2 regions of the Pseudoalteromonas sp. APC 3358 genome follow, and region 2 is predicted to be linked to the other one. Evidence: predicted binding sites of a transcription regulator. Region 2 holds the regulator's gene; the other holds the start of a gene.

Region 1 (11,099 bases), on a different contig from region 2:
AAAAGGCAAGCGTTGCGCCAATAGTTGAGGCAAAAGATGCAACCAATAAACCCTCTACCAAGCCAAACAATGCACCTGCGGCAAGTGTTAAAATAGCGGCGCCTGGTAAAGAGAGAGCAGTTACAACTACGTATAGTAAAAAGAACCCACCAATAACCAACAACGGTGACTGCTCTTTGTAATCGCTAAACTGATCCATTGACCCTTTTAAGCCATCAAGCGTAAGTAGTTGGTGTAAGTCAAAATGAAAGAACAGGCCGACGGCGGCCGCTGCAATCAATAATAAAAATATTTTTTTAATCATGTTCTCTCTCTTAAAAACTATGCGTAAGGGTTAACTTGGCGTTAATTGGCAACTCAGGGAAAGCTAAAGTTGCACCAAAGTAACCGCCTTCAAATACTGGGCGCCAGTTTTTTTGATTCGTTACGTTGTTCACATCTAATCGTAACTTGGTACTAGGCGTAAAAGCATAGCTAGTATTTACGTTTAGTGTGTACTGATCACGAATTTTTACTGTCGCCAAAAAGTCTAATGGGTAACTCTTTGTATATAGACCTGAAAAACCCGTTTGCCATTTCGAATTAATTGAATAATTTCCGTTAAAGCTGAACGATTGCTCAGGGATACCCTGTACACGGGTGTTCGAAGGTGCAAAAGCGGTAAAGCTAGGTGCGCCAACACTGGTACCTTCAATAATATCTGGACGTGAGTTGTCAAATGCATCGGCTACTTGAGCTGAATCTTGGCTACTTGCAGAATTATCGTAGCGAGCGTCAATATAGCTGTAGCCAGCACTTAGCCAATAAGGGTAAGCATCATAAAATACTTGGCTTTCAAAGCCGGTAGTACGAATGCCGGTATTGCTACCATCGCGATTACGTAAACTACGACGTTGGCTGAATACTGCTCCATCGGCGTACCAATCACTGTCGGTTGGTGCGTATTTTAAACCAAATTCAACTAAAGTATTTTCGGTTGAAAAGTTTTGCGCGCTAATCGTGTTGTCGCCACCAAGAGACGTGCCGCCAGCCATGCTATTTGATGTGGCTTCGTTGTAACTTGCTGCACCATAAGTGGTGTAATCACCATTTAATCGGTAGTTAAAGCTTACTTGCCCCGAATGTAGCTTATCGTTAATGCTATCGCGAGCTGCAATTTCACCTTCTGGTGCTATTGGGTCGTGCGCGTCTACGTCATAAAAATCAATGCGGTAGCCAACACTTGTATGAAACTTATCTGTCCAATCAGAATCTTGCTGAATAGCAAAGCCTGTTTGCCATGAGCGCGAATCGGTAGTGTCTGATAAGTTAAAGTCGCCATTGCCGTCATTATTAATATCATATTGACCACCAGGGGATACAAATATACCTGGGCTAATTTCAATTAAACGCGCTTGTTGTACATCAGTTAAAGGAATGCGGCGATTTGAAATTGGGCCAGTTAAATCAATAGGTAAGTCGGCTTCTGTTGTAAATTGGCTGTAGCCTAATACGCGGTTATAACGCACATCAAATGCAAAAATTGTTTGCTGATTACTATTCCAAAGGTAGGTAAGCTCGGTACGGTTTTGCGCGGTATCGGCACCATCTATAATTTCAACAAAGCTATTTTGTGCAATTTCTTCGCGTTGTAAGTGCTGAAAATACGTAATGTTTTTAATGGATGCGTTGTTGGAAAGTTCACGCTTATAAATGCTGTGTAGTAAATAAGTAGTGGCTTCGTTTTGATTATCAGGATCGGTAAGTACTGTACTACGGTCTATTTTTACTTGCCCAGTTGGTGAGATTATTGAACCTGCTGCCGGTACTGTGCTGCCATTTGCTTGCACGCCTTGGCCGGTAATATAAAGGCCATTATCTATTAGCGCTTGAGTAGGGCGGTTAATACCTGCGTTATCGGTAAATTCAACTTGGTATAACTCAAAGTTAATATCCCAGCTGCTCTTGTCATCGGGTAATACGCGTAATGATGCAAATAAGCTGTCGCTCTTTGTGCCTGAAAAGTCGTAGTAGCTGCCGTTATCTATGTGTTCAGCGCTTACTCTAAAACCTACTTTATCTTTTACAATGGGTGCACTGTAATCCACTAAAACACTGTACTGATCCCATCGACCTGCAGATACCGTTGCTTTGCCTTTACTTTCGTCAGTTGATGCTTTTTTAGAATGTAAGTTTACAAAACCACCGTTGCGTTGGCTTGAGCCAAATAATACCGGCGGCGCGCCTTTTACCACGTCTATCTGTTCTATAGAGTTGAACGATAACGGCACGCCAAAGCCGTTATTACCGGCTTGTCGGCGTGTACCATCTTGGAAAAGCTCACCTAATTGCCCACGAATAGTAGGTAAACTTGGTGCGCCAAAACCACTGGCTGAATAGGTATTAGGGCTTACTGCGAGCACGTCTTGTAAAGTCGTAATATTGAGTTGCTCTATTAACTCGCTTGAAATTGGTGTTACTGATCGGGCTATATCTTGTAGGGCTAAGTTGTCGCCAAACGGGCCGTCTACAGTGGCGTTTTTAACCGAAAGACCTTGAGATTTAATAACTTGGCCTGCCACCTCAATGCGCTCTATTGCGCCATCTTTTGTTGTTTTTGATTCTTCGGCTGCAAAAGCATTAAGTGGTGTATTTAATATGGTGGCTAGGGAAAGTGCTAAATATGCGTGTTTCAAACGTTTTCTCTCTACGGTTAAAATGTTGTTGGCGATAAAGACCGAAAGGATTAAAAATAAATTTCAGTAAAATTTCGATTCTTTTTGTTTTTTAGAACATAACAAAACAGATGTATTATAAAGGTGGTAATTAAGTACTATAGTTTTATCAGTCGATAAAATATCAATAGAGCGATTGTATTAGAGTGAATGTAAATATTTGCTTTTAATGGGCTTTTTTAATTATAGACTACTTTTCACCTGCTAACATTTTAAAGTTGTTAACTTTTACGCCGCATTTTTTAATTCCTAAAATAAGCTTCACTTTTATTACTACAAAGCTTAATTACTTTTTTAGTTAAAATAATTAAATTTTTTTGAAATAAAAAATAACTTATACGGTCTAGGTTACTTCAACGTTTATTAATATTCATTTAAGGAAATTTTATGACAGGTTCAATGAGTTCTGATGTGCAAAACCGTTTGCAATGGTCACTTTTATCTTTGCGTTTAGGCGTATTTATTGTAATGGTTATGTGGACGTTCGATAAATTCGTAAACCCTGGTCATAGCGCACGTATTTTCGAACATTTTTACGGTATTAGTGGCTCATCTGACATAGTTGCTTATGTTATCGGTGCTCTACAACTTGTATTAGTATTGGCATTTTTAGCGGGTATTAAAAAGCGTATAACTTACGGTATCATTTTTGTAATGCATGGCTTATCAACGCTTTCTTCGTACAACCAGTATATAGATGGCTTTAATAACTTATTATTCTTTACTGCATGGCCAATGTGGGCTGCGTGTTTTGCACTTTACTTGTTACGCGACCAAGACGTGAAATTTACTGTAAAGTAATAAAAAAATAGCTATACCCTTAAGGTTGTAGCTAAAAATACATTGGGCTGAGTTATTTACTATTTCAGCCCAATGTATAGCCTTTGAGCACTTCTTTTAATAATCCACCCTCTTTGTCATCTTCTAAAAATAATCCTTTTTATATTATTTCATCTTAAATATTGCGTTAGATCAAAGTTAATATATTTGTAAGAACAATATCGACAGCTTTAGTTTATGTTAGCTATACGGTTAGTAGGTTTTAATTACCTCAAGTTATTCAACTCAATGTTGTATAGAAGGCTCGTATGGAAAAGGTCAAAATTTCGTCAGCGCATCAGTCATCAAATCGTTCAGTAAACAAGTCTTCACATAATCAAAATTGCGATGAATGGAGCAAGCTCGATTTAGCACAATTACAAGCAAAGCTAAAAACATCATCCGACGGGTTAAGCCAAACTGATGCCACACAAAGATTGGCACAATATGGACCTAACGAACTAGTTGAAGAAAAAACAAACCTACTACTCAAATTTTTATCTTACTTTTGGGGACCAATACCGTGGATGATCGAGGCTGCTATTATTTTATCTGCGCTTGCTAAGCACTGGGCTGATTTTTTTATTATTCTTGTATTATTGTTGTCCAACGTATTGGTTGGCTTTTGGGAAGAGCATCAAGCGGGTAATGCAATTGCCGCATTAAAAGCAAAATTAGCTAACAAAGCACGCGTTCGCCGCGATACTCAATGGCAAAATTTAAATGCCAGCGAGCTTGTACCAGGTGATGTTATTAGAATGCGGATGGGCGATATAGTGCCTGCAGATGCGCGTTTGCTCGATGGTGATTCAGTAGAAGTAGATCAATCATCACTTACGGGTGAGTCGTTACCGGTTGTAAAGTCGGCGGGTGAAACTGTTTATTCGGGCTCTATTATTCGCCAAGGTGAAATAGAGGCAATAGTATACGCAACCGGCGCTAATACCTTTTTTGGTAAAACAGCACAGTTAGTGCAAGGGGAGCGAACCGCAAGTCATTTTCAGCGTGCGGTGCTTAAAATTGGTAATTATTTAATAATGCTTGCTGCGGCTTTAGTGTTGCTTATAGTTATTGTTGCTTTGTTTCGCGATGATCCAATGATCACCACATTGCAGTTTGCACTGGTATTAACTGTTGCTGCAATACCAGTTGCAATGCCAACAGTGCTATCAGTTACTATGGCTGTAGGCGCTCGTTTATTGGCTAAAAAGCAAGTGGTTGTAACACGTTTAGCTGCAATTGAAGAGCTAGCGGGTGTTGATATTCTGTGTTCCGATAAAACCGGCACATTGACACAAAACCTATTAACGTTGGGTGACCCGTTTTATATCGAAAACTCAATAAATAAAGGCTCTGCTGAGCAAGTTATATTGTACGCGGCATTAGCATCTCGCTCAGAAAATAACGATCCGATTGACTTAGCAGTATTACAAAGTGTAAAAGCTGAGCAGCATCTAGATTCTTATCATATAGAACATTTTCAGCCATTTGATCCTGTGAGCAAACGCACCGAAGCGTCAATTAAAAATGCTAATGGCAAAACGTTTAAAGTGACCAAAGGTGCACCGCAGGTTATTTTAGCTTTGTCGGCTAATATTGAGGCAGTTAAAACTCAAGTTGAGGCATCAATAGATGAATTTGCAGCACGTGGGTTTCGCTCTTTAGCGGTTGCTAAAACAGACGAGCAAGGTAAATGGCAATTTATAGGCGTATTGCCACTTTTTGATCCACCGCGTGAAGAAGCAATACAAACCATTGCCGATGCAAAAGAAATGGGTATGAGTGTTAAAATGGTCACGGGCGACCAAGTGGCCATTGCGCGCGAAACTGCAAGTAAACTGGGTTTAGGGACAAACATTCTTGATGCTAGTGGATTTGGTGCAACTGAGCATCATCAAGCCACACAGTTAGATGATTCTATCGAGAGTGCTGACGGATTCGCACAAGTATTCCCTGAGCATAAATACCATATTATTGATGTGCTTCAGCATAGAGGGCACATTGTTGGCATGACAGGAGATGGCGTAAATGATGCGCCAGCACTTAAAAAAGCTGACTGTGGCATTGCTGTATCGGGTGCTACAGATGCAGCGCGTTCAGCAGCATCAATTGTGTTAATGACCGATGGCTTGTCGGTTATTATTGATGCAGTTAAAGAAAGCCGAAAAATATTTCAACGCATGAACAGTTACGCTATTTACAGGGTTGCTGAAACACTGCGCGTATTACTTTTTATGACAATGGCGATATTAATTTTTAACTTTTATCCGTTAACAGCAGTCATGATTGTGATGCTTGCTTTACTTAACGATGCCGCCATTTTGTCTATTGCATACGACAATGTGCATTATCAAAATAAGCCCGAAACATGGAATATGCGGCTCGTTTTAGGTATTGCATCTGTGCTGGGAATTGTAGGGCCAATTGCAGCCTTTGGTTTATTTTACTTGGGCGATAAAGTATTTGAACTCGACCGTCCTCATCTTCAAACATTAATGTACTTATTACTTTCTGTAGCAGGGCATCTGACTATATTTTTAGCGCGTACCCGAGGTCCATTTTGGTCTATTAAACCGTCTGCTATATTAATGGTCGCTGTATTTGGCACGCAAGTTATAGCAACACTTATTGCTGTTTATGGTGTGTTTATGACCCCACTAGGATGGGGATGGGCACTTGCAGTGTGGGCATATGCTTTGGTGTGGTTTTTTATTAACGATGGTTTAAAGCTAGTGGCGTATCGAATTTTCGATCCGACAGAAGCACCCTTACTAGAGAAGAGTTAGCATATAGGCTTAAAAAAATGGTTATAAGCCAAGCGGCTTATAACCAATAGTACACAAGGGAGTGTATATAAGGTGGTTCAATTATTTGTGAGTAAAGTTACTCACAAATAAAAAGTATTAGTGCATTGCATCATTATACTGCTTTGCCAAGCTTTGTTTTTGCCCTTCGGTTAATGCTTTACCCGCTAATTGAAATACTTCGTGTTCTTCTTCACTTAAATGATGATGTACTAAATGATGCAGTTTTTTAGCTGCAACTAACCATGCAGACGAGCTCATTTCGGTATCTTCAAGTTGTTCAATTAATTCATCAATTTCGTGATGTTCAGCTACGCTGTGGCGCGCTTTTTCATGAGTTAAGTCATCAAACATAAGTGGATTGTAAAAGTAACGTTCTTCAAATTTTGCGTGTTGTTCTAGTTCTGTTTTTAGCTCGTCCATTAGCGTGTGGCGCTGCTCTGTGTCGCCGTGCGTTTGAATAAGCGCATCTACCAATTCTCGTTGTTTGTCATGGTCATGACGTAGTGCTTCAAAAATATTCATAACTAATCCTTTTACAATTTATTTGCTTATATCATTACTAGCAAACTAAATGCCAAATATTAAGTTGATGTATTTTATTGCTTTTATTTTGATTTTTTATTTTTGGGCTGCTATCACTGTAAATTTTACAGTGAGATGAATGCAATAATTTCAGGATTTTACGTAGTTCAATTATAAAAGAGAGTATAAATTCCTACAGAACCTTACAAATATTTACTGGTTGTTTATTTTATTGTAGTGATAAAGTAGCAATATTATTTAGGTACAATCTATATGTATTACTCCCACATATAATACCAATCGGTATAAATGCAGGTAGCACGTTAACTTAATAGGATAGTTTAAGGATGAACATAAAAAGCCCCATCGCCGCATTATTGCTGTGCGCTTTACTGAGTGCATGTAGTACTGCCCCACGTTCTGACCCTAACTTATGCATTGAAGAGGCTGAAACGGTTGATCGAAATGGCGCTCAAACAAGCTCAGAAGTTTATAATCAATGCATTAGCGCACAAATTAAAAAGGATGAAAAAAATGACACTTTTTTTGATGCTATAGGTACGTTCTTTTTTGAATTTTTTGTAATGGTGGTAGAAAAGTAAATAGGCTAACTTGCAGCTGTAATTTAAAGTAAATAAGTTGCGTAAAAATAGGATTAGTTATGAAGCAATTATTGATAGCAATTCCACTTTTTTTATTACTAAGCGCTTGTGCGGCACAGCCTTACGCAGGCTCGGCAAAATGTATGGAACAAGCAGATATTGCATACGAAACCGATACACGTAAAAATGAGACATTAGATAATGAATGCAAAGCTGCAAAAGTAAATACGCCTAATAAAGAGCTTGAGAATCATGGCTTGGTTGATAGAAGCCTTTTGCAGCTAATCGTTAGCGTTTTAAATGGCGTATTTCAGTAATACAGCATTAATATGATTAAAGGTATGTATGAGGGAAGAACTAAGAGCAAAAATAATTACCGTATGCGATAAAAAAATAGCAGTTAAAGGTGAAAATGTAGGGCTTTCTTTTTATGCATTTTTTGCTAATAAAAACGACGACCCAGAGCTACTTATGGAAGCTGCTACTTGGTGGATACACACCCATAAATTAGATCATTTTGTAAAAGCACATAAAATTAAACAAATGGTTTTAGACGGACTTTAGTCAAGTAAATGAGCCAATACTTTTAGCTGTGCTTATTTAATCAACAACGACTTGGTTTCTTCCGTTTTCTTTTGCTTTATAAAGTAATTTATCTGCATGCTTAATAAGAACATCTAGTGTGCTTTTTAAAGAGCCACTTACAGAGGCCCCTGCACTAAAGGTGATTTTTGTATCACTAGGAAAGTCTTCTATATTACTGCAATGCTTGGCGAAGCTAATGGCGAGTCGGTTAAATATATCGCGAATTATTCGTTCATCAACCGTATTTAGTGCAAATAACCATTCTTCGCCGCCGTAACGACCAAACTGATGATCATTACATAGTGTTTCTTTTGCAGCTTTTGCAAAGGCAATAAGAACTAAATCTCCAACATCGTGACCAAAATGGTCGTTAACTTTTTTAAAGTAGTCTAAGTCAACAATTGCTATCGTCATTTTACCTTCACCAAGCTTTGCTTCTGCTGCGCACATTATTCCTCTGCGATTAGGGCAATTTGTTAGATAATCTGTTAATGAAATATCGTGATATTTTTGACGTAGTCGAGCTTGCCGATAAAATAAAAATAATGAAGCAATCACTAAAATAAATGCAATAGCAGCGCTAAGTCGCCAAATTATTTTTTGTTGATATTCTTCTTTAGCTTGTAGTTCACTAATGTCTTTTGCGTACTCTAGTTGCTGTATTTTTTCTTCTTTTTCTTTTACTTCAAACTGCACTTGTAGTGTTTTTATATTATTTTCACTAGTTGCTTCGTAGTGTTTTTTTGTATAAAGGAGCTTTTGTTCAATTGCTTCAAAAGCCTCGTCAGTGTAGTTAAGGCGTCGCTTTAGTTCATAGCGTTTACTTAAAAAATCGGCTTTATAAATACTGCGGCTGAATTTATCTAATTTTAAAAACACCTCATCGTTTGCTTCATTTGCTTGATCAAGTAAATCTAGTTTTATATATATGTCAGCTAACAAAATGAGCGATGCGAGTTGCATGTCATGTACACCTGCAGAACGAGCAAGCTCAATGTTTTCTTTAGTTAAAGTTAAAGCTTTATCGTAGTTTGCTTGTAAGTACTCAATACTGGCAATTGAGTACTGAGCAAAGGTTAAGCCTTTTTGCATATTAGCTTTTTTAAAATAGAGCAATGCTTTGTCTAGGTATATTAAGGCATCTTTAGGTTTTTCTATCTCAAGCAATATATTGCCTAAACTCCAATATGCTTTTGCAGTAAAAAGCCCATCTTGTGTTTGCTCATATGCCGCAACCGCTTTTTTTGCATAATATATGGCTTTGTCTTTTTCGTTTAGATAATTGTATGCATCGGCTATTTTTCTAAAAAAGTATCCTTGAGATGCTGAATCGTCATCTTTTAATGCTAATTCTAACCCCTCTAGTGCAACATTTAGGGTCTTTTTCAATGCATCTGTATCGGTGTAATAGTAAGCAAGTGCTCGTAAAATAATGATTTTTTCTTTAGTTGAATGCTGTTGCAAGCTCTCTTCTAATTTTGTGGCTAGCGTGTGTGCTGGAGTTGGGTTTGCCTCCCTCGCTAGAGACTTGAGTTGTGATTCGAGAAATAATAAATATACACTTTTTTGATTTGGTAACTCTTTGTTCTTTAAGTAATAGGATAAGTGTGTGTTTAACGCTTCGTATTTTTCTTGTCTAAAAAGTAACTCCGCATACAAAGCGGCTGCTTCTAGATGAAGGTTCTCCCAATTTTGCTCTTTGCTTATTTTAAACGCTTGAGTGAGTTTGTCTTCATTTTGAAGATAGTCTAATTCATTCAGTTTTATGTTGTTGATCAGGACTTGAGTTGTGCCAAAGTCTAGCGCATGTAAAGTCGCACTTAATGAGTCGCCGTTAGCTGAGGCAAGCTTACTTAAAAGTAAAAATAAAATGAGAACAATATACTTTGCCCATAAAGTATTACCTAAAATCTTTATTTGTGTATTGTTAGCCATGTTAATCCTTTGCTGACTTATTTTTATTATTGAAATACTTATTCACATTGCTTAATAAACTTGGGTTTGAACAGTTTTTTATACTTCTCATTGAAAAAACAAGACCACAAACGATATCAATTAAATTAATAAAAACCAACACATTGAATAATATAGTCGTTGTAGCTATGTGTTTTTATTAAAAATCTGCAGCTACTTCAAACTCTAATCGTTTATCCGTAATTGGGTGAGTAAATGCTAAGTATTCTGCGTGTAAATGTAATCTATCGGCTTTTTGTCCGTAATGTGTGTCGCCTATAATTGGCATGTTTAAACCTAAACTGTGTGCGCAATGCACTCTTAATTGATGAGTTCGCCCTGTTTTAGGGTATAACTGTAATCGGGTAATGTTGTTGTTACGCTCTAAAACCTGCCAGGTAGTAAGCGACGGCTTACCATGTTTGTAACACACCATTTGGCGCGGTTTATCATCAAAGTCGAGCATTAATGGTAAATCAATTACTCCGCTATCCTCAGCTACGTTACCATTAACTAACGCGACATAACGTTTATCTATGGTGCGTTCAATAAACTGCTTTTGCAGTGCTTTGTGCACGCGTTTATTAAGTGCGATCATCAATAACCCTGAGGTCGACATATCTAACCTGTGCACAATTAGCGGGCCTGAAGCCTCTGGAAACTGCGTTTTGATTCGCATATAAACTGAGTCATCAATATTAACGCCAGGCACAGATAAAAACTCAGCGGGCTTATTTACCACAAGTAAGTCGTCATCTTTGTAAACAATACTTAAATCTTTACCCTGAGCTGGGTTGATAAGTAGCGGGTTATCTTCAACGTTTAAGCCCTTTAGCATGTGCCCAAGTATTGGTTGGCATTTACTGTAACAAGAAGGGTAGTAGTTTTTATGCTGCCTAATTGCTGATTTAGGTGCTGCTCCCCACCAAAACTCTGCCATAGCAAGTGGTTTTAAACCATGCTTATAGGCGTATTGTAATAATTTAGGCGCTGCACAATCGCCAGCACCCGAAGGAGGAGTGTGCTCAGGTAATGCTGCAAAAATAGCATTTAAGTCTGTAGTTTCACCATTTGCATTTAAAAATTGGTACTGCGCA
Region 2 (11,099 bases):
CGCTCTCCATAAAAATGTTCACTAGTGCACCTATTTTAAAGCTTTTTTGTCAAAGATGGAAAAAACAATTCGTAAGATTTTGTAATACACCCATGAAAAGGATTATAAGACTCGCTCAAAACAGCTTAACCCCGGCTTAAATTTTTAAATTAGCTGTTTAAAAGCAGCATTGTTACGTAGTTGACCTTACTCTTTTATTTATACTTTCATCTTGGCTTTTGTTACTATTCGCGCCATCCGTATTTTGTATAACTGGCTTAACACAATGGTTACCTCGTTTGTTATTTTAATTCTTGGTTTTGCAGCTCTTGTTTGGAGTGCAGACAGGTTTGTTTATGGCGCTGCGGCTCTTGCTAAAAACTTTGGTGTACCTACACTTATTGTTGGTTTAACCGTGGTAGCTATGGGCTCTTCAGCACCTGAAATGATGGTTTCAGCCTCTGCCGCTCTAGCTAACAAAACCGACACAGCGGTTGGCAATGCTGTTGGCTCTAATATTACAAACATTTTACTTGTGTTAGGTATCACTGCTCTATTTCGCCCTCTTTCAGTTTCATCAAGTACATTAAAACGTGAAATGCCATTAGTGATGCTCGTATCTTTAGCTACTTGGTATGTGTTCTCAGATAACTACTTTTCATTTAATGAAGGTGTTGCACTTTTGGTTGGCTTTATCGTATTCATCGGTGGGTTAATTATTGTATCTATGCGTGCAAAAAACCAAGATGATCCATTTGTGTCAGAAGCCTGCGACGATGTACCAAACGATGTACCTACGAAAAAAGCGGTATTTTGGTTAGTTGTCGGCATGATACTCCTACCTGTTAGCTCTCATTTTTTAATAGGTTCGGCTGTCGATATTGCTAAATACTTCGGCTTAAGCGACTTAGTCATTGGCTTAACAATTATTGCCATCGGTACTAGTTTGCCTGAACTTGCCGCTTCGGTTGCAGGTGTACTTAAAAATGAAGATGATTTAGCACTAGGTAATATTGTTGGCTCAAACATATTTAATATTCTAGCGGTATTACCACTTGCCGGTATTATTAACCCTTCTGCCATTGACCCATCATTAGTAAGCCGAGACGTATTAATTATGATTGGCGCAACACTTGCTCTTATTATTATGTCATTGAACTTTAGAGGCACCCAACGTATCAATAGAGTAGAAGGCGGCTTATTGCTAATAGCGTTTTTGGGTTACCAAGGGTATATTTTTAGTCAAGTAGGGTAAATGATGGCAACGCTAAATTTTATTGAACAAGGCCTTCGCGTTTTAGATGTTGAACGCCAAGCACTTAGTGATATTGCACAATATGTAGATGAAAACTTTCATAACGCGTGCCAATTAATGTACGACTGCGAAGGCCGTATTATTGTCATTGGTATGGGTAAATCAGGTCATATTGGCAATAAAATAGCGGCAACCCTTGCAAGCACTGGCAGTCCAGCATTTTTTGTTCACCCTGGTGAAGCAAGTCATGGTGATTTAGGGATGATCACTAAAAATGACGTGGTTATGCTTATTTCTAATTCAGGGGAGACCAGCGAAGTTTTAAATATCATTCCGGTTTTAAAACGACTTGGTGCCAAAATGATATCGATGACTGGCAATACGCAATCAACCATGGCGACCCTTGCTAATGTACATGTGTGTATTAAAGTAGAAAAAGAAGCCTGTTCATTGGGTCTAGCTCCTACATCAAGTACCACTGCAACGCTTGCGATGGGCGATGCCATGGCGGTTGCATTATTAGAAGCTCGCGGCTTTACAGCTGATGACTTCGCGCTATCTCACCCAGGTGGTAGTTTAGGCAAGCGCTTATTACTTACTTTAAAAGATGTTATGCACAGCGGCGCAAATACACCTATTATTAGCGTTTCACAAACAGTTAAAGATGCCCTTATTGAAATGTCTGCTAAAGGGCTAGGCATGACAGCCATTGTTGATGAAAATCAGCAGCTCGTGGGATTATTTACCGATGGTGATTTGCGTCGTATTTTAGAGCAAAGAATTGATATTCATACAACACAAATAGATGTTGTTATGACTAAGTCATGCACAACGGCTACGCAAGATATTTTGGCTGCTGAAGCGCTTAATATTATGGAACACAAACGTATAAATGGCTTAATCGTCGTCAATGAGAAAAACCAACCTATTGGCGCATTAAACATGCAAGACCTATTAAAAGCAGGAGTATTATAAATGCAATTTGAAGAACTCTATCAACCGCTGAGCGATGATGCAAAAGCACGCGCTAAAAAAGTAAAACTACTTATATGCGATATTGATGGTGTATTTTCTGATGGCCGTATTTACCTTGGTAATCAAGGTGAAGAGCTAAAAGCATTTAATACAAAAGATGGTTTTGGCATTAAAGCGCTTATAAACAGTGGCTTTGAAGTTGCTGTAATTACTGGTCGTCATTCACAAATAGTGCAACAACGTATGAGCAGCTTAACCGTACAGCATATTTATCAAGGCCAAGAAAATAAGCTCATTGCCTATCAAGAATTAAAAGACAAACTCAACCTTAGCGATGAACAAATTGCTTATATCGGTGATGATGGTCCTGACATGCCCGTTATGGAATTAGTCGGCTTTGCTGTTGCAGTAAATGATGCCCATCCACTTATTAAACGTTTATCACACTATGTAACGCAAATGCCTGGCGGCTTTGGTGCAGTAAGAGAGCTCACCGACTTACTTATGCTTGAAAATGGTAAAGCATTGACTACACAAGGCACTAGTTCATGAATGCAGCGCGCATAATATTAAGCGTTTTATTCATTAGCTGTATGGTTTGGCTTTGGTACCCTTATTTTACACAAACAAATATTGTACCTCAGACTGAGCCTGAAGTTATTGCCAAGCCTGATTACATAGCCATTGAACTCAAACAAACAGCCTATGACGAACAAGGTAAAATTAGCCACAAAGTCACTGCGGCTAAAATGGAGCTATATCAACAATTAGGTTTTACGTTTTTTGAAAAACCTATTTTTACTTTATATAACGAAAAGCAAACGTGGCAAATAAATGCAGACGAAGCAACATTATACGAAGACAAACAATTAATTTTAGAAGGCAATGTGGTTGCCAAAAACTTAACCGATAACGCCATGATAGACAAAATCAATGCTGATAATATTCAGGTAGATATAAAGCTATTAACAATGCGTTCGGAGCAACCCGTTATCATCACTGGACCCAATTTAAAAATCACTGGTAAAGGCCTAGAAGCCGACTTAAAAACCGAAGTGATAAAACTAATTAACCATACGCGAACCATATATTATGACCAATAAAATATTAAAATCACTTATTATTCCTACACTTATACTAGCGTTTAATAGTAGTGCTGCAGAGCAAAACACGCAACCGACTGCAAATCAAATTTCAATAAGCGCCGATAAGCAAGAAGGTCAATTAAAAGCTAATGTCGGGATTTTTGAGAAAAACGTTGAAATTATTCACGGTAACCGCCGTATCACAGCCGACCGCTTAGAAGTACATAAACGCGATGAACTTGGTGATAATAAACAATTATTAATTGCTACAGGTAGCCCTGCGCACTTTGAAGAAAAGCAATCAGATGGCACGACTATGAGCGCCAGTGCTGACGAAGTGCGTTATGATGTATCTAAGCGTTTTTTAACGCTTGTTGGTAATGCACAAGTATCGCAAGCGGGACAAAAAATAAATGCTAAAAGCATTACCTACGATATAGAGCAGCAGCTAATCAGTGCCGAAAAAGATGAAAACTCAACTGACCGCGTTCACACAATTTTAGTACCAATCGAGACTAAAAAAAGTAAAAAAAGCGACAAAGGTCAACCATGAGCACATTAAAAGCAGAGCTATTAGCAAAGAGCTATAAAGGCCGTGAAGTTGTAAAAAACGTCGGCCTTGAAGTCAAAGCTGGCAGTATTGTTGGCTTACTTGGCCCTAACGGCGCAGGTAAAACCACCACGTTTTATATGATAGTAGGACTTGTACCTAGCGACAAAGGTAAAATATCGATAGACGATAACGATATTACTCTTTTACCTATGCATAGTCGTGCTAGATTAGGCATTGGCTACTTACCGCAAGAGTCTTCAATATTCAGAAAGCTGACTGTTTATCAAAACTTAATGGCCATTTTAGAAACGCGCAAAGAGTTAAATAAACAAGCTAGAGAAGACACTCTCGATAAATTATTAGATGAATTTAGCATACAACACATTCGTGATAGCCAAGGTATGGCATTGTCGGGTGGCGAACGTCGTCGTGTTGAAATAGCACGTGCGCTGGCAGCAGATCCTAAATTTATATTACTGGATGAACCATTTGCAGGTGTTGACCCGATTTCGGTATTAGATATAAAGAAAATAATAGAACATCTTAAAAATCGTGGGATTGGTGTATTAATTACCGATCATAACGTAAGAGAAACCCTTGATGTTTGTGAAAAAGCCTACATTGTTTCTCATGGGGAGCTGATTGCATCAGGTACTCCAGAACACGTATTAAATGATAAAACAGTACGCGATGTTTACTTAGGCGAGCAATTTAGGCTGTAACATTTACGCCATGTCTTTAAGCATCTGCTAGTATTAATTATAACAACATAAAAGGATTGTTAGAGATACATGAGGCAATCACTACAGCTGCGCATGGGCCAGCAACTTACAATGACTCCACAGCTGCAACAAGCTATTCGTTTGTTGCAACTCAGTACATTGGATCTCCAGCAAGAAATACAAGAAGCTCTCGACAGCAACCCGCTATTAGAGGTTGAAGAAGCAGACTATTCAGAAGACGCTGCAGGTAAAAACGAGCAAAAAGCAGATACAGATGACATAACTGTTAGCGCATCTGCCGATGATGCTCCAAGCGAATACGAACAAGATAGTGGTGAAGCACTTGCAAAAGACACGCTAAGTGACGACATGGCTATGGATGTTAGTTGGGATGAGTACATGAGTGCCGCTCCAGCAGCATCATCGGGTCCGATGCCTGAAGACGAATCAATATACCAAGGCGCCTCTACTGAAACGCTCCATGAGTATCTAATGTGGCAGTTACAACTAACGCCATTTAGCCCTACAGACGAAGCTATTGCTATTGCTATTGTAGAAGCCGTCGATGATTCAGGTATTTTAACACTAAGCTGCGAAGAGATTTTAGAAAGCTTTAATCAAGAAAACGAAGATGATAACGAAGTCGAACTTGATGAAATTGAAGCTGTATTAAAACGCATCCAACTGTTTGATCCTGTTGGTATTGCTGCACGTAGTTTACAAGAGTGTTTGTGTATTCAGCTTAACCAGTTTGATAAAGAAACACCTTACATTAATGAAACAAAAATGATTTTAACCGAGCATATTGATTTATTAGCTGCTCGTGACTATCGTACATTAATGAAGAAAACTAAGCTCAAAGAAGAAGAGCTTAAAGAAGTAATGACATTAATACATACTCTTAGCCCTAAACCTGCAGATACTATTGTAAGAGAAGAATCTGAGTATGTTATTCCCGATGTGTCAGTTAAAAAAATTAAAGGCCGCTGGGTTGTTGAGTTAAACCCAGATAGCATGCCTAAAATTCGTGTTAATAGCCAATACGCTGCAATGTCTCGCACTGTAAAATCCAGTGGTGACAGCCAGTTTATTCGCTCGCATTTACAAGAAGCTAAATGGTTTATTAAAAGCTTAGAAAGTAGAAACGACACGCTATTAAAAGTAACAAATTGTATTGTTAAGCAACAACAAGGCTTTTTTGAACACGGTCCTGAAGCCATGAAACCAATGGTTTTAAATGATGTTGCTGAAATGGTAGAAATGCACGAATCAACAATTTCGCGCGTAACAACCCAAAAGTATATGCACACACCCCGTGGTATATTTGAGCTTAAATACTTTTTCTCAAGCCATGTAAGCACCGAAAACGGTGGTGAATGTTCATCTACAGCAATCCGTGCGCTTATCCGAAAATTAATCGCAGCAGAAAACTCAGCAAAACCATTGAGTGATAGCAAAATAGCGGATATATTGGCTGAGCAAGGAATTAAAGTAGCGAGACGTACAATCGCAAAATACCGCGAATCTCTGGCTATTCCACCGTCAAATCAGCGTAAAAGTTTGATTTAAGACGCAAAAAAAAGAGGGTAATGCTTATGCAACTAAACTTAACTGGTCGTCACGTAGAATTAACCGATTCACTAAGAGACTATATTAATACCAAATTTGCGAAGCTAGAAAGACACTCTGATCATATTAATAATGTTCATGTCATTCTCGATGTAGAAAAATTAAATCAAAAAGCAGAAGCCACCATACACGTAAGCGGTGCTGAGCTATTTGCCTCTACAGAACATCAAGATATGTATGCCGCCATTGACTCGTTGATCGACAAGCTCGATCGACAAGTAATTAAACACAAAGAGAAGCTTGCTCGACACTAATATGATGAAATTAAGCTCACTTATATGCCAGGACTGCAGCAAAGCTGCGGTCCTTTTTAATAGCAAAAAAAGAATTTTAGAGTTCATTAGCGAACTTGCTCACGACAAACTTCCGTATTTACCGCAACAAGATATTCTTAATGCTTTAATGAGCAGAGAAAAATTGGGTAGTACAGGTATAGGGCGTGGCATTGCCATTCCTCATGGAAGAATGAGCGGTGCAGAAGAGCCTTTGGCTTTAGTACTCGTTAGCGAAACTCCAATAAATTTTGATGCAATCGATAATCGCCCTGTTGATATTTTCGTTGCACTCATCGTACCAGATGGCGATAACCAGCAGCACTTAAAGACTCTAGCAACCATTGCTGATAAACTAAACAACAAAGATTTTTGTAAACAGTTACGCAGTGCAAAATCAGATGCTGAGCTTTACCAAGTTATTGTCAATCAATCATAGTTTTATAAAGGGTGTTAAATGGAGTTAATTATCATAAGCGGCCGTTCTGGTTCTGGAAAGTCGGTTGCTTTACGCGTTGTAGAAGATTTAGGTTATTATTGCGTAGATAATATTCCAGTTAACTTGCTTCCTTCATTAGTTCGCAGTGTGTCTGATAGCTACGATAAAATTGCTGTTAGCATTGATGTGCGTAACATCCCTAAACAACAAGATGAATTTAACGATATTCTTGAATACTTGCCAGGCTTTGCAAACCCTACGTTATTTTATTTAGATAGCGACGATCAAACATTGATCAAACGTTTTTCTGAAACTCGTAGATTACACCCACTATCAATTGACTCGTTGCCTCTTGATTTAGCCATCAAAAAAGAAAAAGAATTACTTGATGTATTAATCACCCGCGCCGACTTTATGATAGATACGACTGATTTAAGCGTTCATCAACTTGCTGAATCTATTCGTGAAAAGATTTTAGGTAAAAAAGATAAGCAACTGATTGTCACGTTTGAATCGTTTGGTTTTAAATACGGTATACCAAAAGAAGCAGATTACGTATTTGATGCACGCTTTTTACCAAATCCACATTGGGAACCTGAATTAAAACCTTTAAATGGGTTAGATCAACCCGTTAAAGATTATTTGGCCAATCACAGCATAGTGCAAAAATTCACATGGCAAATTCAAACATTTGTACAAACATGGTTACCGCACTTAGAGCGAAATAACCGCAGTTATTTAACCATTGCCATTGGGTGTACAGGCGGACAACATCGCTCTGTATATTTAGCGCAAACTATCGGTGAAAGTTTTGCAATGACACATCCCAATGTGAAAATTCGCCATCGCGAACAAGAAAAATAATATAGCTGAATAATCACCTGTTCAGCTTAGGTAGAGTAAGTTATGCATTGTGAAGACACTTTTTTAATAAAAAACAAATTAGGATTGCACGCCAGAGCAGCCACAGTGCTTGCCCAATTGGCAGTGCAGTTTGATGCGACAATTACATTATTTCAAGATGACAAAGAAGCTGCAGGCGATAGCGTACTTGCATTAATGTTACTTGAAAGTAGCCAAGGCAAAGAAGTAAAAGTTGTATGTAAAGGCCCCGATTCTGAGCAAGCTTTACATGCTGTTGGAGAATTAATAGCACAACGTTTTAATGAACAAGAATAAACAGTTATAAAAATAATGCTCGCATTACTAATGCCCCAACTAAAACAGATATATAAAATAAATACGGTTAGTGACGCCAGTTAACTCACCTCTCCCCATAAAGTAATATAAAAATTTATAAAGGACGCCAATGCCTGAAGCTTTTGAACAAGATTACCCACTACAGCAACTAAAACAGGTGACTAAGTCACTCAATAGTGGTCAATTTGTTCAAGTTAGGCGCATGCTCGCAAAAACAGCTCCTTGTGATACCGCATTATTATTAGAATCATCACCACATAAAATTCGCCGACTCCTTTGGCAGTTGGTTGATCCTGATGTGCAAGGTGATGTTCTTGAAGAACTATCAGAAGATGTTCGTTTAGGCATTATTGCCCAAATGGAACCTAAGCACATTGCAGCCGCAACAGAAGATATGGGCCACGATGACTTAGGTGAAGTATTACGTAGTCTGCCAGACACCGTTTATAAAGACGTTGTTAGCGCGATGGACATTCAAGACCGTGAGCGTGCAACACAAGCACTTTCGTATCAAGAGCGTTCTGCTGGCGCGCTAATGAACACCGATACGGTGACCATTCGCCCTGATGTTACGCTTGATGTTGTACTTAGGTATATTAGGCTACGTGGCGAGTTACCAGAAGGTACCGATGACTTGTACGTTGTTGATAAGCATAACTGCTTTATAGGCGCTTTATCGCTGAGTACATTATTAACTAACCCGCCAGAAAAGATTGTTCGCGATTTAATGGATGAAGATTGTGAATCCATTCCAATCTCAATGGATGAAAGTGAAGTCGCGCAATTATTTGAACGTCATAATTGGATATCGGCCCCCGTAGTCGATGATAACGATCAGCTCCTTGGCCGTGTCACTATCGATGACATCGTTGACGTAATCCGAGAAGATGCTGAGCATAGTTTATTGGGCTTAGCCGGTCTTGATGATGAAGAAGATACCTTTGCGCCAGTACTAAAAAGCTCTAAAAAACGCTCAGTTTGGTTAGGTGTCAACTTACTAACTGCACTTGCAGCTGCTTTTGTAGCTAGCTTTTTTGAAGGCACTTTAGATGTTTTACCTATTTTAGCTGTACTTAACGGTATTGTCCCTTCTATGGGCGGTGTTGCAGGTAGCCAATCATTAACGCTTGTTATTCGTGGTATTGCGGTAGGCCATATAAATCAAACTAACCAACGCTTTTTAATGATGAAAGAGCTTGCTATTGGCGCGTTAAACGGTGTTTTGTGGTCGTTGTTAATAGCAGGTGTTATTGCCCTATGGCAATGGGATTTTATGCTTGGTGGCGTACTCGCCTTCGCTATGTTTATGAACTTAGTGGTGGCAGGTGTTGCTGGTGCGAGTATCCCTATTATTCTTAAAAGAATGAATATAGACCCAGCACTTGCAGGGAGTGTGGTGCTAACCACGGTGACAGATATTGTGGGTATATTCGCCTTTTTAGGTACTGCTACTTGGTTGCTGGTTTAAATTAGAAACCTTTGCAAATAACTAAAGTAAAAAACACTTAGGGTAAAGCTGCAACTATGACAACGGATATCAAAAATAAAAAAGACACACCTAAAAAAACGCCAAAACAAAAAGGCCTATCAATATTAAAAAGTGTGTTGATATATGGTTTCATATTTTTCGTAATTTATAACGCTGTAAATTGGTGGCGACAACCTGTTATGCCAGCAAATCCTCAATTACAATTAATAGATTATAAAGGGCAAAACATTGATTTGTCAGCAATGAGCCAAGATAAACCAACACTTGTCTATTTTTGGGGAACTTGGTGCCCTATTTGTAGCATTACCTCCCCTGCCATAAACGAACTCGCAAACGAGAATAACTACCCTGTCGTGAGCATCGCAATAAAATCAGGCTCGGATCAAAAACTACATGAGTATCTAAATGATCATGGCTACAGTTTTACCACTGTCAACGATCAACACGGTGAGATATTTGCCGATTGGCAAGGGCAAGTCACGCCATCTTATATAATCTTAAAAGATAATAAAATGACGCAAGGGCTAACAGGCATTCAGCCGTTATGGTCACTTAAATTACGTTTGTGGTTATCATCAACGTTTTAAGAAAAAACTAACTGCAAGTATATAGGCACTAAATATGTGCTATCTCAAGAGGGGTTTCTAAAAGCTCGCTCTTTATCACCTACAATAATATAGATAATAAAGAGCAAGGTTTACTTAATTTACGTATTAAAAAGGTTTTAAAAAACCTTAGCGTAATTAAACTAATCTACTAGTTGTTATTAGATTGAATCACTAACGTGTACTTTGACGATTACCGCCTACTTTTGGTTTAGTGTTTGCCTTTTTAAATTGGCTAAAACCGGTATGTCGCGTTAGTGCAGGACGTCCGCCTTTACTGCCACCTTTACCTGCTTTTTCATCACGCCCTTCTTCAGGCACTAAACAGTTAGGCCCTTTACCAATTAAATTAGCTTTACCCATTTTACGCAGTGCTTCACGTATCATCGGCCAACCTGCTGCATCATGGTAGCGTAAAATAGCTTTATGTAATCTACGTTGGCGAGCACCTTTAGGTACTGGAACAACTTCTGTATTGTTTTTTATATTACGTAAAGAGTTCATTTCTGTGTGGTAAATAGTCGTCGCATTAGCCATCGGTGATGGGTAAAAATTTTGTACCTGATCAAGCTTAAAGTCGTTTGATTTAAGCCATAAAGCCATGTTTACCATGTCTTCATCTTTTGTCCCTGGGTGAGCAGATATAAAGTAAGGAATTAAATACTGCTTTTTACCGGCTTCTTTAGAGTACTTATCAAATAATTCTTTAAATTGATCGTACGCCCCCATACCTGGTTTCATCATTTTTGATAATGGACCATCCTCTGTATGCTCTGGCGCTATTTTTAAGTAGCCACCTACATGATGCGTTACTAATTCTTTAACGTAACGCGGGTCGCGTACAGCTAAGTCGTAACGAACTCCAGAAGCAATCAATACCTTTTTGATACCCTTAA

What was found. The regulator sigma-54, encoded in region 2, starts transcription at its own class of promoters, with help from an activator protein. The targets are predictions, from matches to a motif close to GTTGGCACGNNNNTNGNNT.
Region 1: the regulator sigma-54 is predicted to act here: its motif matches at 6,901-6,919, upstream of QL995_RS15870 (hemerythrin domain-containing protein).

What each region holds. Positions count from the first base shown of each region.
Region 1 covers NZ_JASDCE010000010.1:170,516-181,614, forward strand. The annotation lists gene QL995_RS15850 (bifunctional TVP38/TMEM64 family protein/FAD-dependent oxidoreductase) at 1-304, opposite strand, end outside; gene QL995_RS15855 (TonB-dependent receptor) at 315-2,675, opposite strand; gene QL995_RS15860 (hypothetical protein) at 3,102-3,515, shown strand; gene QL995_RS15865 (plasma-membrane proton-efflux P-type ATPase) at 3,803-6,319, shown strand; gene QL995_RS15870 (hemerythrin domain-containing protein) at 6,437-6,862, opposite strand; gene QL995_RS15875 (hypothetical protein) at 7,210-7,464, shown strand; gene QL995_RS15880 (hypothetical protein) at 7,524-7,781, shown strand; gene QL995_RS15885 (DUF6500 family protein) at 7,810-8,028, shown strand; gene QL995_RS15890 (GGDEF domain-containing protein) at 8,065-9,984, opposite strand; gene QL995_RS15895 (RluA family pseudouridine synthase) at 10,163-11,099, opposite strand, start outside.
Region 2 covers NZ_JASDCE010000002.1:76,317-87,415, reverse strand. The annotation lists gene QL995_RS03070 (ATP-binding cassette domain-containing protein) at 1-10, opposite strand, end outside; gene QL995_RS03065 (calcium/sodium antiporter) at 266-1,234, shown strand; gene QL995_RS03060 (KpsF/GutQ family sugar-phosphate isomerase) at 1,238-2,209, shown strand; gene kdsC (3-deoxy-manno-octulosonate-8-phosphatase KdsC) at 2,210-2,761, shown strand; gene lptC (LPS export ABC transporter periplasmic protein LptC) at 2,758-3,312, shown strand; gene lptA (lipopolysaccharide transport periplasmic protein LptA) at 3,302-3,847, shown strand; gene lptB (LPS export ABC transporter ATP-binding protein) at 3,844-4,569, shown strand; gene QL995_RS03035 (RNA polymerase factor sigma-54) at 4,639-6,138, shown strand; gene hpf (ribosome hibernation promoting factor) at 6,165-6,452, shown strand; gene ptsN (PTS IIA-like nitrogen regulatory protein PtsN) at 6,457-6,909, shown strand; gene rapZ (RNase adapter RapZ) at 6,928-7,773, shown strand; gene QL995_RS03015 (HPr family phosphocarrier protein) at 7,816-8,088, shown strand; gene mgtE (magnesium transporter) at 8,219-9,577, shown strand; gene QL995_RS03005 (protein disulfide oxidoreductase) at 9,634-10,185, shown strand; gene QL995_RS03000 (YgiQ family radical SAM protein) at 10,378-11,099, opposite strand, start outside.